DNA from 3 places in the Thalassobacillus sp. B23F22_16 genome. Region 1 is predicted to be linked to each of the others. Evidence: riboswitches for the same ligand, from Rfam matches in the RefSeq annotation. Region 1 holds a riboswitch; each other region holds the start of a gene.
What was found. A riboswitch is a leader RNA that binds a small molecule or an ion and turns the genes downstream of it on or off. The one in region 1 is predicted to bind S-adenosylmethionine.
Positions count from the first base shown of each region.

Region 2: another riboswitch for S-adenosylmethionine. It lies ahead of ACGTNI_RS04730 (homocysteine S-methyltransferase family protein); the one in region 1 lies ahead of metC (cystathionine beta-lyase).
Region 3: another riboswitch for S-adenosylmethionine. It lies ahead of ACGTNI_RS01680 (methionine ABC transporter ATP-binding protein); the one in region 1 lies ahead of metC (cystathionine beta-lyase).

Region 1 is NZ_JBIEKD010000015.1:68,069-72,644, reverse strand. Features, by position in the region: gene ACGTNI_RS12925 (bifunctional homocysteine S-methyltransferase/methylenetetrahydrofolate reductase) at 1-1,078, opposite strand, end outside; gene metC (cystathionine beta-lyase) at 1,082-2,263, opposite strand; SAM riboswitch class I at 2,351-2,462, opposite strand; gene ACGTNI_RS12915 (YkvA family protein) at 2,635-3,108, shown strand; gene purU (formyltetrahydrofolate deformylase) at 3,321-4,223, shown strand; gene ACGTNI_RS12905 (MerR family transcriptional regulator) at 4,296-4,576, opposite strand, start outside.
Region 2 is NZ_JBIEKD010000003.1:172,580-177,155, forward strand. Features, by position in the region: gene pruA (L-glutamate gamma-semialdehyde dehydrogenase) at 1-804, opposite strand, end outside; gene ACGTNI_RS04720 (proline dehydrogenase family protein) at 839-1,756, opposite strand; gene ACGTNI_RS04725 (BrxA/BrxB family bacilliredoxin) at 2,016-2,453, opposite strand; SAM riboswitch class I at 2,617-2,727, shown strand; gene ACGTNI_RS04730 (homocysteine S-methyltransferase family protein) at 2,813-3,865, shown strand; gene ACGTNI_RS04735 (dihydrolipoamide acetyltransferase family protein) at 3,943-4,576, opposite strand, start outside.
Region 3 is NZ_JBIEKD010000001.1:341,228-345,803, reverse strand. Features, by position in the region: gene ACGTNI_RS01690 (glycoside hydrolase family 32 protein) at 1-2,194, shown strand, start outside; gene ACGTNI_RS01685 (GatB/YqeY domain-containing protein) at 2,172-2,447, shown strand; SAM riboswitch class I at 2,803-2,907, shown strand; gene ACGTNI_RS01680 (methionine ABC transporter ATP-binding protein) at 3,019-4,059, shown strand; gene ACGTNI_RS01675 (methionine ABC transporter permease) at 4,019-4,576, shown strand, end outside.

The DNA of each region.
Region 1 (4,576 bases):
CGAGAGAGTTGTCTGCTAGTGTTACCGAATCGACTCCAGCATCTCTTAAAGCCTTTGCCCCGCGCAGATATTTTTCTGTATTCAGTTTTTTCGGAGGGTCCAGTTCGACAATGATGGAACGCTGTTTCTTTGCGATTTCATGAAGGTGTTCCTCACGATTACTGTCATCTACCTGCTTAGGCACAGGTGGCTGTTTAATAGATACTACTTTCTCGGTAATCGGCTTTCTGCCTTTTACTTCTTTAGCGACCGCAGCAATATGCTCGGGAGTAGTCCCGCAGCAACCGCCGATCAGACGTGCTCCCTGCCGGTATAAGTCCAGCGCGCTTTTTTGAAAATAATTTGGGTCATTGGGATAAATTAATCTTCCATCCTCGTAATCTGGCAGACTGGCATTCGGATATGCAGAAAGCACTGCTTTTTCCGGTAGTGGAACATCTTCGAGTGCTTGAATCATATGATAAGGACCAAGACGGCAGTTGACGCCGACAACATCAGCACCTTTTTGTTCCAAAAGGTGAAGCGCATCTGCAAGCGGTGTACCATTTTGCATAACGCCGGGTTCATGCATCGATACTTCCGCAATTAATGGAAGATCAGTTTCCTGCCGGGCAATCTCTAAAACGGTTGTCAGTTCTTCCAGGTCATAGAAGGTTTCAAAAATCAATCCGTCTATATCTTCCATCAGCAGGCAATATAGCTGCTCGCGGAAACTGCGTTTCAATTCGTCCATTGTTGGTATTTCTTTTTGAATATCCCGAATGCCTCCGATGGTGCCTACGACATAGGCATCTTTACCGGCGGCTTCCTTTGCCAGGTGTACGGCTGCAGTATTGATCGCTTTTACGTGATCTTCCAGCCCGTAGCGGGATAATTTAATATAATTGGCTCCGTACGTATTGGTCTGAATAACATCAGCACCGGCACGAACATAGGCTTTATGCACATTTCGTACTTCTTTCGCATGGGACAGGTTCAGTTCTTCAAAACAGCGATCCACCCCGTAAGAATAGAGCAGGGTCCCCATCGCGCCGTCTCCGATTAATGTCTTTTCCTGTAGTGCTTGATCTAATTTCATTCGTTATCCTCCTAGTTCGACTTCTTGCTTGGTGGTTTGTTGCAATGCCTGGTCAAAGTCTTTTATGATATCTTCGGCTTTTTCCAGGCCGACAGATAGACGGAGCAGACCATCGGTAATACCGCGTTTCAGCCTTTCCTGTTCAGGCATGGAAGCATGTGACATCTTCGCCGGGTATGAAAGAATCGACTCGACAGCTCCCAGGCTCACTGCAAATACGGGAATTTCCACATGTTTAGAGAATTCACGGACAGCAGCTGCATCTTTCAACCGAAACGAAAGGACAGCACCGGGACCGTCTGCCTGATAGTTGTGGGTCGAAAAACCAGGATGAGTGGTTAGGCTTGGGTGATATACTTCTTCCACCAATGGATGCTCGGCTAGATACTGTGTGATTTTGATGGCTGATTCAGTCGACTGTTTCAACCGGCAGTCCAGTGTCTTCAGTCCACGTAAAACGAGCCAGGAGTCATGCGGACCAAGAATCGATCCAAAAGCATTCTGTAAATACGGGAGCTGTTCGGCAATCTCCGGATGGTTTGTAACGGCAAGGCCAGCCACAACATCACTATGACCTGCAATGAATTTAGTAGCACTGTGCAGGACCAGGTCGGCGCCCAGTTCCAATGGCCGCTGCAGGGCTGGAGTCATGAATGTATTATCCACGAATGTGTAGCAGCCGTGCGCTTTTGCTAGTTTAGCGACAGCACTGATGTCGGTTATGTTTAAGAGCGGATTAGCTGGTGTTTCGATGTAGACGATTTTGGTATTCGGCTGAATGGCTGTCGCTACCGCATGCAAATCCGTCATATCGACGAAAGTATGCTCGATTCCGAACCGGTGCAGGACCTCGTGGACCAGTCGGAATGTCCCACCGTAGACATCTTCCGTAATGACTACGTGATCGTTTTTTGACAACATCATGAACGAGGTGGAAATGGCAGCCATACCGGATGCGAAAGCAAGCCCTTTATCGCCGCCTTCCAGTCTGGCGATTTCCTCTTCCAGGGCTTCTCTTGTCGGGTTGCCGGAGCGGCTGTAGTCATATTTTCCTGGATTATCAAAGTCTGCTTGATGAAAAGTTGACGCCTGCTGAATCGGCACGCTCACCGCACCTGTGGTCGGGTCGAACTTATGATTACCGTGAAGAACGCGTGTTTGAAAAGAATACGAATGATCGGTCATGTACAATTCCTCCTCGTTGAAAAATCATAGGTAAATATAAAAAAAGCCTTCCCATAAGAAGAAGACTTTTGAATGAATAAGTTCCTCTCCTTATCTTCCAAGCTGCATCACACAACTTGCTGGAATTAGCACCTTTCTGGTCATACCAGTGGTTGCTGAGGCTTCGACGGGCCAGTCCCTCTGCCTCTCTAGATAAGAAATCATCGAGTAAGTATTTAATTGGTTCTCACTAACTTACACTAAAGCGGTGAATTTTACAAGGGTAAGAAGTGAATTTTTCGAATTTTCTAGTAGAAGAGAATGATTGACAACGGTGTAATCGGGGAAGGTAAAATAAGAGAAGCACTTCTATCGAAAAGGAGAATTAGATGATGAGTGAAGAAAAGAATTATAATAAAAAACTAAAGAACTTCAATCCCGGCAAAGCAGTGGAAACCGGGCGTAAATATTTTTCCGAGCGTAAGTTTTTTGCCAAGATGGGCCGCTATGCATTATTGCTCGGTTCTAAGATCGCTTACTACAGCTTCCTTTTGTATTACACATTCAAGAGCCCAAACACTCCGAAGAAAGACAAGCTTACGATTGCGGGTGCACTTGGTTACCTGATATTCCCAGCCGATGTCATTCCTGACTTCATTCCGGTCGTGGGTTTTGCGGATGACAGCCTTGCTATCATCTATGCCATATACAGTGTTGTTTCCCACATCGATGCGTCGATCAAAGCACAGGCCCATGCCAGCATGGCCAAGTATTTCGGCGAAAACTTCAGTAAAGCCGGTATCGATGATAACCTATTGTTTAATCAATCTGATAATGATGACGAAAATCATTCACAGGCACAATAATTTACAGGGCAAAGCGCTAATATAATTATAACCTCGCAAATATATCAGGGAAGTAGCAAATAAAATTCAGGCTGCCCTCTTTAAAATAATGCAGAATTCAATCCCCTCCAGAGGCGAGGGGATTTTGATTTGCTGTCAGCACCTATTTTGTTATAGGATAGAGCGATAAGATAAAGACTAAACTATTAGTAATACATGTAAAGGAGATTATTATGGCTGAAACAACACACCAACATCTACGAAAATTTCAAGAAGCAACTAAAGATAAAGGACGACTGCTGATTTGCTGCCCCGACCAGCCTGGGATCGTAGCAGCCGTTTCTAATTTCCTTTTCCAAAATGGAGCCAATATCATGGAGTCCAGCCAGTATACAACGGATGCCTATGAAGGAACATTTTTCTTACGGATTGAATTTGATTGTCCTGGACTGCAGGGAAAAGAAGAAGAGATGAAGAGCAAATTTCAAGCGGTAGCTGAAAACTTTAACATGCAGTGGGATATGAAATTTGTTTATCAGCTGAAGAGAACCGCAATTTTTGTATCCAAACAATTGCATTGCCTGCGTGAACTGTTATGGGAATGGCAGAGCGGTGACTTAGTAACCGATATTGCGGTTGTTGTCAGCAACCATGAGGATGCCAGGGACTTGGTAGAATCATTCGGTATCCCGTTTCATCATATTCCAGCCAATAAAGATATCCGTAAGGAAGCAGAGAAGAAGCAACTCGAGCTGCTGGAAGATTACAATATCGATCAAATCGTCCTGGCCCGTTATATGCAAATCCTGACTCCTGACTTCGTAGCTGCTTATCCATCCCAGATCATCAATATCCACCATTCGTTCCTGCCAGCATTCATTGGAGCGAATCCTTATGGCCGTGCCTATGAGCGAGGGGTAAAACTGATCGGTGCCACCTCCCATTATGTCACTAATGATCTGGATGAAGGGCCGATTATTGAGCAGGACATCATGCGTGTCGACCATCGCGATAATGCAGAAGACTTGAAGAAAATCGGACGAAAAGTAGAACGCAGTGTGCTTGCTCGCGGTGTGAAATGGGATTTAGAAGATCGCATTCTCGTGCATCAAAATAAAACAATCGTATTCAATTGACATATGTAAAAAACTGGAGGACCCGGGGTGTTAGAAAAAACATCCCGGGTCCTCCAGTATATAGAAGTTGCTTTAATTTGGTTGTCGGTTATCGGCATAAACAGCCATGGCATCTGCCATAAATTGAGCCAGGCCATCACCGAACTGATCGATATTTTTTGTGAAACGTTCGTCGGCGATATACATTTGGCCCAAACCCTTGAAAGCCTCTAAAGAATAGCTGCCAATCTCATTTAAGAGCAAATACCATTTAGCAATAGCTTCTTGTGCTTCCTTGGAGGCTGGGTCCTTGTGCCGGATTGTCGCCAATTTCCGGTACAGGTCATTGACTTCCTCCTGTTTTGCCTCACTCA
Region 2 (4,576 bases), on a different contig from region 1:
TTTAAAAATACGAGTACCAACTTCCCGGGAACCTGTGAAGGATATTAATGCTGTTTTAGGATGATCGACAAGGTAATCACCGACTTCCCCGCCACTTCCAGGAACAAAGTTCAATACCCCTTTAGGAAGTCCCGCTTCTTCCAGCACCTCTACAAATTTCGCAGCAATAACAGGACTGTTACTGGCAGGCTTCATTACCACCGTATTACCTGTAACAATAGGGGCGATTGTAGTACCAGCCATAATTGCAAAAGCTAAGTTCCATGGCGGAATAACTACACTTACACCAATCGGCGTATAAACATAACGGTTATGCTCCCCATCACGACTATTGACAGGCTTTCCATCTTTTAGTTCCAGCATTTGACGACCGTAATATTCGAGGAAATCAATCGCTTCTGCCGTATCCGCATCGGCTTCCTTCCATGGTTTACCTACTTCATAGACAAGGTAAGCAGAAAATTCATGCTTACGCTTGCGCACGATGTTAGCAGCACGGAATAGAATCTCAGCCCTGGATGCAGCATCCCACTTTTTCCAGCTCTTGAATGCTTCTGCTGCTGATTGAATTGCTTTCTCAGCAGTCTCCTGATTGGCTTTTGAAACATTTCCTACCACCTGCTTTGTATCAGCAGGGTTCGTAGAAACAATTTTTTCTTCCGTGTGAATACGCTCTCCATTCACCACAAGGTCATAGTCTTTCCCTAGTTCATCTTTCACTTGTTTCAATGCAGCTTCAAATGCCTGCTTATTCTCCTCAATCGTAAAATCTGTGAATGGTTCATGACGATAAGCTGTTACCATTTATAAAACCCCTTTCAAGAAATTTATTTATCATTTATTTACTGAAAACACCTTTAATAGCAAAGGCGATATTCGCTGGTCGTTCAGCCATCCTTCTCATAAAATAACCATACCAATCATCTCCATAAGGCAAGTATACTCGTACGGTATAGCCCTCCTTAGCAAGGTCAAGTTGTGTCTGATTCCTCATCCCATATAACATTTGGAATTCAAATTGATCGGTTGGTATCTGATGTTCTGCTGCCAGCTCTTTCGTGTAATTGATGATTTGATCATCATGGCTGGCGATAGCTGTATAATTGCCATTCAATAAATTTTTCTTAATCAGATGCTTCAAATTGGCATCTACCTTTTCTTTATCCGGAAAAGCAACTTTTCCAGATTCTTTATATGCCCCTTTTACTAATCTCAAATAAGGATCATATTCATCGAGATCATCTATATCACAATCAGAGCGGTACAAATAAGATTGAATGACTGTACCAAGGTTGTGATAGGTTGTTTTTAATCGTTTATAAATATCCAGGGTACGTTCGCATCGCGATGAGTCTTCCATATCTATGGTGACAACTACCCCGTGCTTCTCGGCTGTATCAAGGATTTGCTCCATGTTTTCGATAACAAGTTCTTCATTGATGTCGAGTCCAAGGGAGGTAAGTTTTAACGAAACTTCAGAACCTAACTGATGTTCAGCGATCGTACGAATGGTTTCTATACATTCTTGTGAACGCTTTCTCGATTCTGCTTCGGAATTTACAAATTCTCCTAAATGGTCAACGGTCACTTGAAGACCTTGCTGATTCAATTGCTTAATCAAGGGTACGGCCTGGTCAAAGGTTTCTCCGCCGACTATTTTATCAGCTCCGAATTTTGGCCCCCACTTTTTCGCTAATTTATCCAGCAGCCGGTTATTCGATAAAAACAAGAAAAAGTTCTTACTAATGGCTTCCACTACCATCACATCCCTTCGCTTCACTTACGTAAAGAAGATGTTTCCCTATTCCTTGTAACCCTAACCTAATTATTTATCTCTTAAGAAAATTGTAACGATTATGACGGCTTTTAGACAAGGTGTGCCACTCACAAACATCTCCCTTCGGTTTTGTGGTTTAAACACAATCACAACTGAGATATATGGAAATGTCCTTCTCAACGCAAAAAAATCCGGTTACAAGGCACTAACCTTGAACCGGATTTTTTCACTTTAAATCTTATATTTCTTCACAATGCTCTTCAAATATGTTTTGGAGCTTTCCAATGACTTCCATTGGTTCAAATCCTTCGATATCATGACGCTCGACCATTGTAACGATTTCTCCGTCCTTCAAAAAAGCAAAAGAAGGTGAAGAAGGCGGGTAGCCGACGAAGTGCTGGCGAGCACGTTCCGTCGCTTCTTTGTCCTGCCCTGCAAATACGGTGACCAGGTGGTCTGGCCGTTTATCATAATGGATAGAATGTGCTGCTGCAGGACGTGCTACACCACCTGCACACCCGCATACAGAGTTAATCATCACCAATGTAGTTCCTTTTTGATTCAATGCTTCATCCACTTCGTCTGGTGTAGTAAGTTCTTTATAGCCAGCCTGGGTGATTTCGTTACGAGCCTGGTTGACGACATCGTTCATATAAATATTGAAATCCATGCGTATATCCCCTTTATAACAAGATTATCTTCTTAGATAATAGTATCAATATTTCCAGTTGCTTTCAATCAATCAGTAATTGCTAATTGCTTTCTATACAAAATTCTCTGAAAATACAGTTGACATTTCTGATTACACCCACTTATAATACAGGACAATTGCATAGCAACTCTTATCAAGAGTGGCGGAGGGACTAGGCCCGATGATGCCCGGCAACCATTCAGGCAGCTGCTTGAAAAGGTGCTAATTCCTACAGAAACCATTTTCTGAAAGATAAGAGAGGACTGGATACATAACTTCCCTCTTCTTATCAAAAGAGGGAAGTTTTTTGTAAAAGAAGAAAATACACCTGAGAGGATGATTGGATGACAAAAAGAAGTTTAGAACAACGATTGCAGGAAGGGCCGGTTATTTGCGGGGAAGGATACCTATTTGAATTAGAGCGTCGCGGATACCTTCAAGCTGGTTCATTCGTTCCGGAAGTCGCCTTGGATAATCCACAAGCCCTTAAACAGACTTATCGCGATTATATGCTGGCAGGTTCGGACGTCGTTTTAGCATTCACTTACAATGCCCACCGGGAAAAAATGCGGATTATCGGCAAGGAAGATTTATTAGAGCCATTGAACCGCCAGGCTATTAGGCTGGCCAAAGAAGTAGCAAAAGAACATCCGGAAGAAGAAGCATTAGTGGCTGGTAACATTTCAAATACTAATCTTTTCAATCCCGACGACCCTTCTTCAAAAGAAGACGTGCGTGCTATTTTTGCTGAAATGGTTCGCTGGTGCAAAGAAGAAGGGGTAGACTTTGTCAATGGTGAAACCTTCTATTATTACGAGGAAGCAAAGATTGCTTTAGAAGAAATAAAAAGACAAGGCCTCCCTGCTGTCATTACGTTTGGATTAATGGGGGAGAATGTATTACGGGATGGATATACCGTAGAGGAAGGCTGTCAGTTATTGAAGAAACATGGAGCTTTGGTAGTAGGAATGAATTGTTTCCGTGGACCAGCTACGATGCAGCCTTTTATGGAAAAAATTCGTGCAAATGTTGAGGGTTATGTAGGTGCACTACCCATACCATATAGAACAACGGAAGAACACCCTACCTTTTTCAATTTACCCGATGGGGGATGCTCTTGTACCCTGCCGACCGAGACTACCTTTCCAACATCGCTGGACCCGCTTTATTGCAACCGGTATGAACTTGCTGCCTGGGCAAAGGAAGCCCATGATATTGGAGTCAATTACTTAGGGTTATGCTGCGGGGCATCTCCAAGTATGCTGCGTGAAGTCGCAGAAACTGTAGGGAGAGTGGCCGTCAATTCCACTTATTCCCCAAATATGGAAAAGCATTTTATGTTTGGAACAGATAAAACCCTGCAATCTCATATCACTTCCTATAAGACAAAAGCATAGAGAGAGACCTTTTCAAAATTGGTTAGATATAATAAAAAACTCCCGTAACCATCTTAGGTACACGGGAGTTTTTCTTATTAATAAATTGGTGTATTATCTTTCGTTACCTTTTCCAGTATATCTTTAACACGCGCAAGGAAATTACCGGCAACCAAGCCATCAAGCACACGATGATCTAATGATAAACATAGATTCACCATATCTCTTGCAGCGAACATCCCATCTTTGATAACAGGCTTTTTCACAATGGATTCCACCTGTAAGATTGCTGCCTGTGGGTGGTTGATGACACCCATGGACTGCACAGAGCCAAAAGATCCGGTATTATTGACCGTAAAGGTGCCTCCTTCCATATCTGCAGAAGTCAACTTACCATTTCTTGCTTTCATAGCAAGGTCAGTAATGTCTTTCGCAATCCCCTTGATGCTCTTGTCATCAGCATCCTTAATGACTGGTACGAACAATTGATCTTCTTTTGCAACTGCAATATTTAAATTAATGGCTTTACGCTGGATAATTTTATCACCAGCCCACGTGCTGTTCAATTGCGGGTATTCTTTTAATGCCTGGGCTACTGCTTTGACAAAAAAAGCAAAGAACGTCAGACTGTACCCTTCTTCTGCTTTGAACTTATCTTTCATCGAATTCCGGTACTCTACTAAACCGGTAACGTCCACTTCGACCATCATCCAGGCATGAGGTATTTCCGTC
Region 3 (4,576 bases), on a different contig from region 1:
AGATGCAGGAAGCGGGGTATGGGAAGTTCCTGATTTAGTAGAATTACCTGTCGATGGCGACGAAACCAATAAAAGGTGGGCATTGCTGGTAAGCGTCAGTGAAGGAGCAGCTGCAGGGGGCTCTGGGATGGAGTATTTTGTCGGTGACTTTAACGGAAAAACATTTACCAAGACCCAGGAAGCTACCCCGGTTGATTATGGGGCAGATATGTATGCAGGAATCACATGGAGTAACATCCCTGAAGCGGATGGACGCAATATTATGCTTGGCTGGATGAATAACTGGCAATATGCACAGGATATCCCAACCGAAGGCTTCCGTGGTGCTATGTCTCTACCTCGGGAACTAGGCCTTTCATCTGGAAGCGATGGATCACTCTCTCTGACACAGAAGCCTGTTTCTGAGTTTGATAGCTTGAGAGGAGAGAGCACAGAGTGGACAGATGAATTGATCGATGGAAATGGCAAGCAGCTCCTATCTGAGACAGAAGATTTAATAGAAATTGAAGCTGAGTTTGATATGAAGGAAACTTCAGCAGAAGAATTCGGTTTCCAGTGGAAGAATAGCAATGAACAATCAATGGCAGTTTCCTTCAATACCCAAACTCAACAATTGAATGTAGACCGGTCAGAAGCAGGGGAATCCAGCTTTTCGGATGATTTTGCCAAGAAACACGAAGCACCCATGCAGATAGAGGATGGGAAAGTAAACCTACGTATGATTGTTGACCGGGCATCCATTGAGGTGTTCGGAAATGATGGAAAAACCGTGCTGACGGATCAGGTATTCAGAGACGAATCTCCATCTTCCTTAGAACTTTACACAGTCAATGGAGATGTTCAAGTAAACACAATTAAAATTACAAAATTAAACAAAGCCGACATCCGGGTGAAAGAAGATACGATACCGAAAGATGTCCCATCTACTTTGGAAAATGGAAACTTTGAAACGGGGGATTTGAGTGGCTGGAAACAGCAAGGAAATGCGTTTGCAGGTGCTGTGTCCGATGCCGAAAATTACTGGGACACTCATCCGTTTCAGCAGGAGGGGAAGTACCATGTATGGGGATTTGCTGGAGAGTCCAGCGACCCTGATTTCCGGACAGGGACGTTACAGTCAGACTATTTTAAGCTCGCGGGAAATGGGAAAATTGAATTTTTGATAGGTGGCGGGCAGGATATCGAGAAGTTATATGTTGCTCTTGTCCGGGCAGAGGATGGCAAAGAGCTGTTTAAAGCCACAGGAGCCAATGAGGAAAAATACCGACGTGTGTCCTGGGATGCCAGTAAATTTGTGGGGGAAACCCTTTATCTGAAGGTAGTTGATTACCATACGGATGGTTTTGGTCACATTAATGTAGATGATTTTCAAGTCTATCATGAGGGGGAAATGCTTGGAGACACGATTGAAAATGGCAATTTTGAAACAGGCGACCTGACAGGCTGGACGATTGAAGAAGGAGACGCATTCAGCGCTGAGGATGTCACTTCCGATACAGATTGGGGATGGGGAGGTCCATTCAATCATCAAGGCGATTATCATTTATGGGGAGCTAAAGATGGAGGAGATGAACAGACGGGTGTGCTTAAGTCGTCTCCGTTCATCCTCTCAGGAACAGGGAAGATTTCCTTTCTGATAGGAGGAGGAAATGACATTGATAATTTATATGTCGCCCTTGTCCGAGCCTCGGACGGAAAGGAATTGCTGAAAGCGACCAATACGGAATGGAACGATGACGAAAGCTATACACCGGTCTCCTGGGATGCTTCCGATTACCTCGGAGAAGAACTGTATATCAAAGTAGTAGATAAAGCAACCGGTGGCTGGGGCCATATTAATGTAGATGATTTTCAGGTGAAACAAACCGGTCTGCTGGCCCATTGGCCATTGAATGAAGCAGAAGGAAGCGAAGCGAAAGATGAAGTTACAGGTAAGATGGATCCTGTCTCGTATGTATTCAATGATGCAAAATACAAGCCTTCCACGGACCCGTTATGGCGGGAAGGGTTAGTTGGAAACGCGCTGTTGTTTGATGGTTATTCAACCTGGATTACCCGTGATGCTGAAAGCATGATCCAGCCTGAAGATGCCCTTACGATTGAGGGATGGGTAGCCCCAAGGTCGTACGAATGGGGAGATCTGGGACAGGTCTCTGCGATTGTGAATCAGCATGATAAAACAAAAAATGAATAATGAAGATTGGAAGGAAACACTATCAGAAATAAAAGCAGTGATGGTCGAGTTTTTAGAAGGTAAACTGAATCAGGAATCCTATCAGTTGACCGATGACCAGTTACGTTTTCTGGCTGAATATGCAATCGAGCAAACGGGCGTAGAAAAAGCGAATGATATAGGGAAAGTCCAGGGTTATGTTATGAAAAGAGTAAATAATCATGTAACTGGGGAAGAGGTACGAGAAATTGTGAGAGAGCTATTGGAGCAATAAATAGTTGGTTGAATAAGCCGCAGTGTGTTGTCTCACACCACCTGCGGCTTCCTCATGGCTAAAACTAGCTCTCATTGTATTTAAGTATCTATTCCCTAGTGAGTTAATGGATTACTACAATGGGGCCAGGCAGGGATAGAGCTTTTCAAATACTAACAAAAGGCAGCTACTAATATGGTAGATATATTCACTGATATCATGATCAAATTACCACTGGAACGCGTAGCAGCCTATGCAGGAAACCTCGATTATGCTCCGATTAATGGTGTGAAGCGTTAGAAGTATAGAAAATTTGATTTACAACTTAAATGGTTTACTGTAAAGTGTTAAAGGGTGAAGGTTTTAAAAATTTCAATTCTTATGAAAAGTGACCGAGGGATAAGCATGTTGACGTCACAGCGGCCTTCCCGTTGGAGTGGACGCTAATTCCTGCACAATCTTAGATTCTGCAAGATAAGAGTTTGGCAATTCATAGCGAAGCTCTTTCCTAATAGGAAAGAGTTTTTAATTTAAGGTTCTTTGATTAAAAAGACGATGATGAGCACATTAATCCTAAAAAGGGGGGCACTAGATGATTTCGATTGAGCAGCTGTGTAAAGTCTATCAAACGAAAGACCGCAAGATTATCGGCGTCGATAACGTAACGATGACGGTCGAAAAGGGAGAGATTTTCGGAATCGTCGGTTATAGCGGGGCAGGGAAAAGTACATTGCTTCGCTGCATAAATATTTTGGAAAGGCCGACAAGCGGGAAAGTGACGTTAGACGGAATCGACCTGCTATCCCTTTCTCCAAAGGAATTAAGGACCGCTCGGCAGTCGATCGGTATGATTTTTCAAGGATTTCACTTAGCGATATCAAAAACTGTATTAGAAAATGTCTCGTTTGCCTTGAAAGCCTCAAAAGTGGCAAGGGCTGAAAGAAAAAGGCGTGCTTTGGAGCTTCTTGATCTTGTAGGACTCTCCGATAAAGCCAATCAATACCCTGCCCAATTAAGCGGGGGGCAAAAACAGCGGGTCAGCATCGCTCGCGCACTGGCAAACAATCCAAAGGTGCTTTTATGTGACGAAGCTACTTCTGCTCTCGATCCGAACACCACGCAGTCCATTCTTAAGCTACTGAGGAAAATCAACCGCGAACTCGGTTTAACGATTGTATTGATTACTCATGAAATGGAAGTTGTCAAAGAAATCTGCAATCGTTGTGCGGTGATGGAAGAAGGTCGGATTGTGGAAGAAGGCGAAACATATGATATGTTCGCGCGTCCGCAAAATGCATTAACGAAGCGTTTCATTCAAACAGTGCTTGACTTCAACCTTCCAAAAGAGCTGCTGGAACGCAGTAAAGGGACGATCGTCCATATGAAATTCACGGGTGAGATAGCAGGGGAGTCAGTCGTATCTGACCTTTTGCAAAACTATGAAGTTCGCGGCAATATTCTTCACGGAAAAGTCGACTATATCCAAAATAAAGCGTTAGGAACTTTCGTCATAGAATTAACAGGTGAAGACAAAGAAGTACAACAGGCCATAGAGAGTGTAAATGAGAAAGTAGAAGTGGAGGTGCTGCCGCATGATAGATCAATTCATCACTCTGCTGCCGGAGCTGAATAAATCGTTTCTAGAAACGTTAGTTATGGTTGGTATTGGTCTCATTGTGGCCTTAATCGCCGGCTTACCGTTAGGGCTTTTGCTTTTTGTTACAGACCGTGATTTATTTCTTGAGAATAAATGGGTGAAAAGCGTGACAGGAGTTATTGTGAACTTGGTAAGATCCGTACCATTCATCATTTTACTTGTCTTTTTATTTCCTTTTACTAATTTCCTGGTAGGTTCAACGACGGGACCTGTAGCCGCATCGGTCGCCTTATCAGTGGCTGCTATTCCTTTTTATGCCCGAATTGTCGAAGCATCTGCCAGGGATATCGACCGCGGGGTTATCGAAGCGGCGATTGCCTGTGGAGCTTCGCCCTGGTTGATAATTAAAGATATTATTTTTCCAGAGATTAAGTCTGGTTTGATAAGTGGGCTGACAATTACCGCTATAAGTTTAATCGGCTATTCTGCGATGGCAGGAGCGATTGGCGGAGGAGGCATCGGTGACTTAGCGATCCGTTACGGCTATTACCGT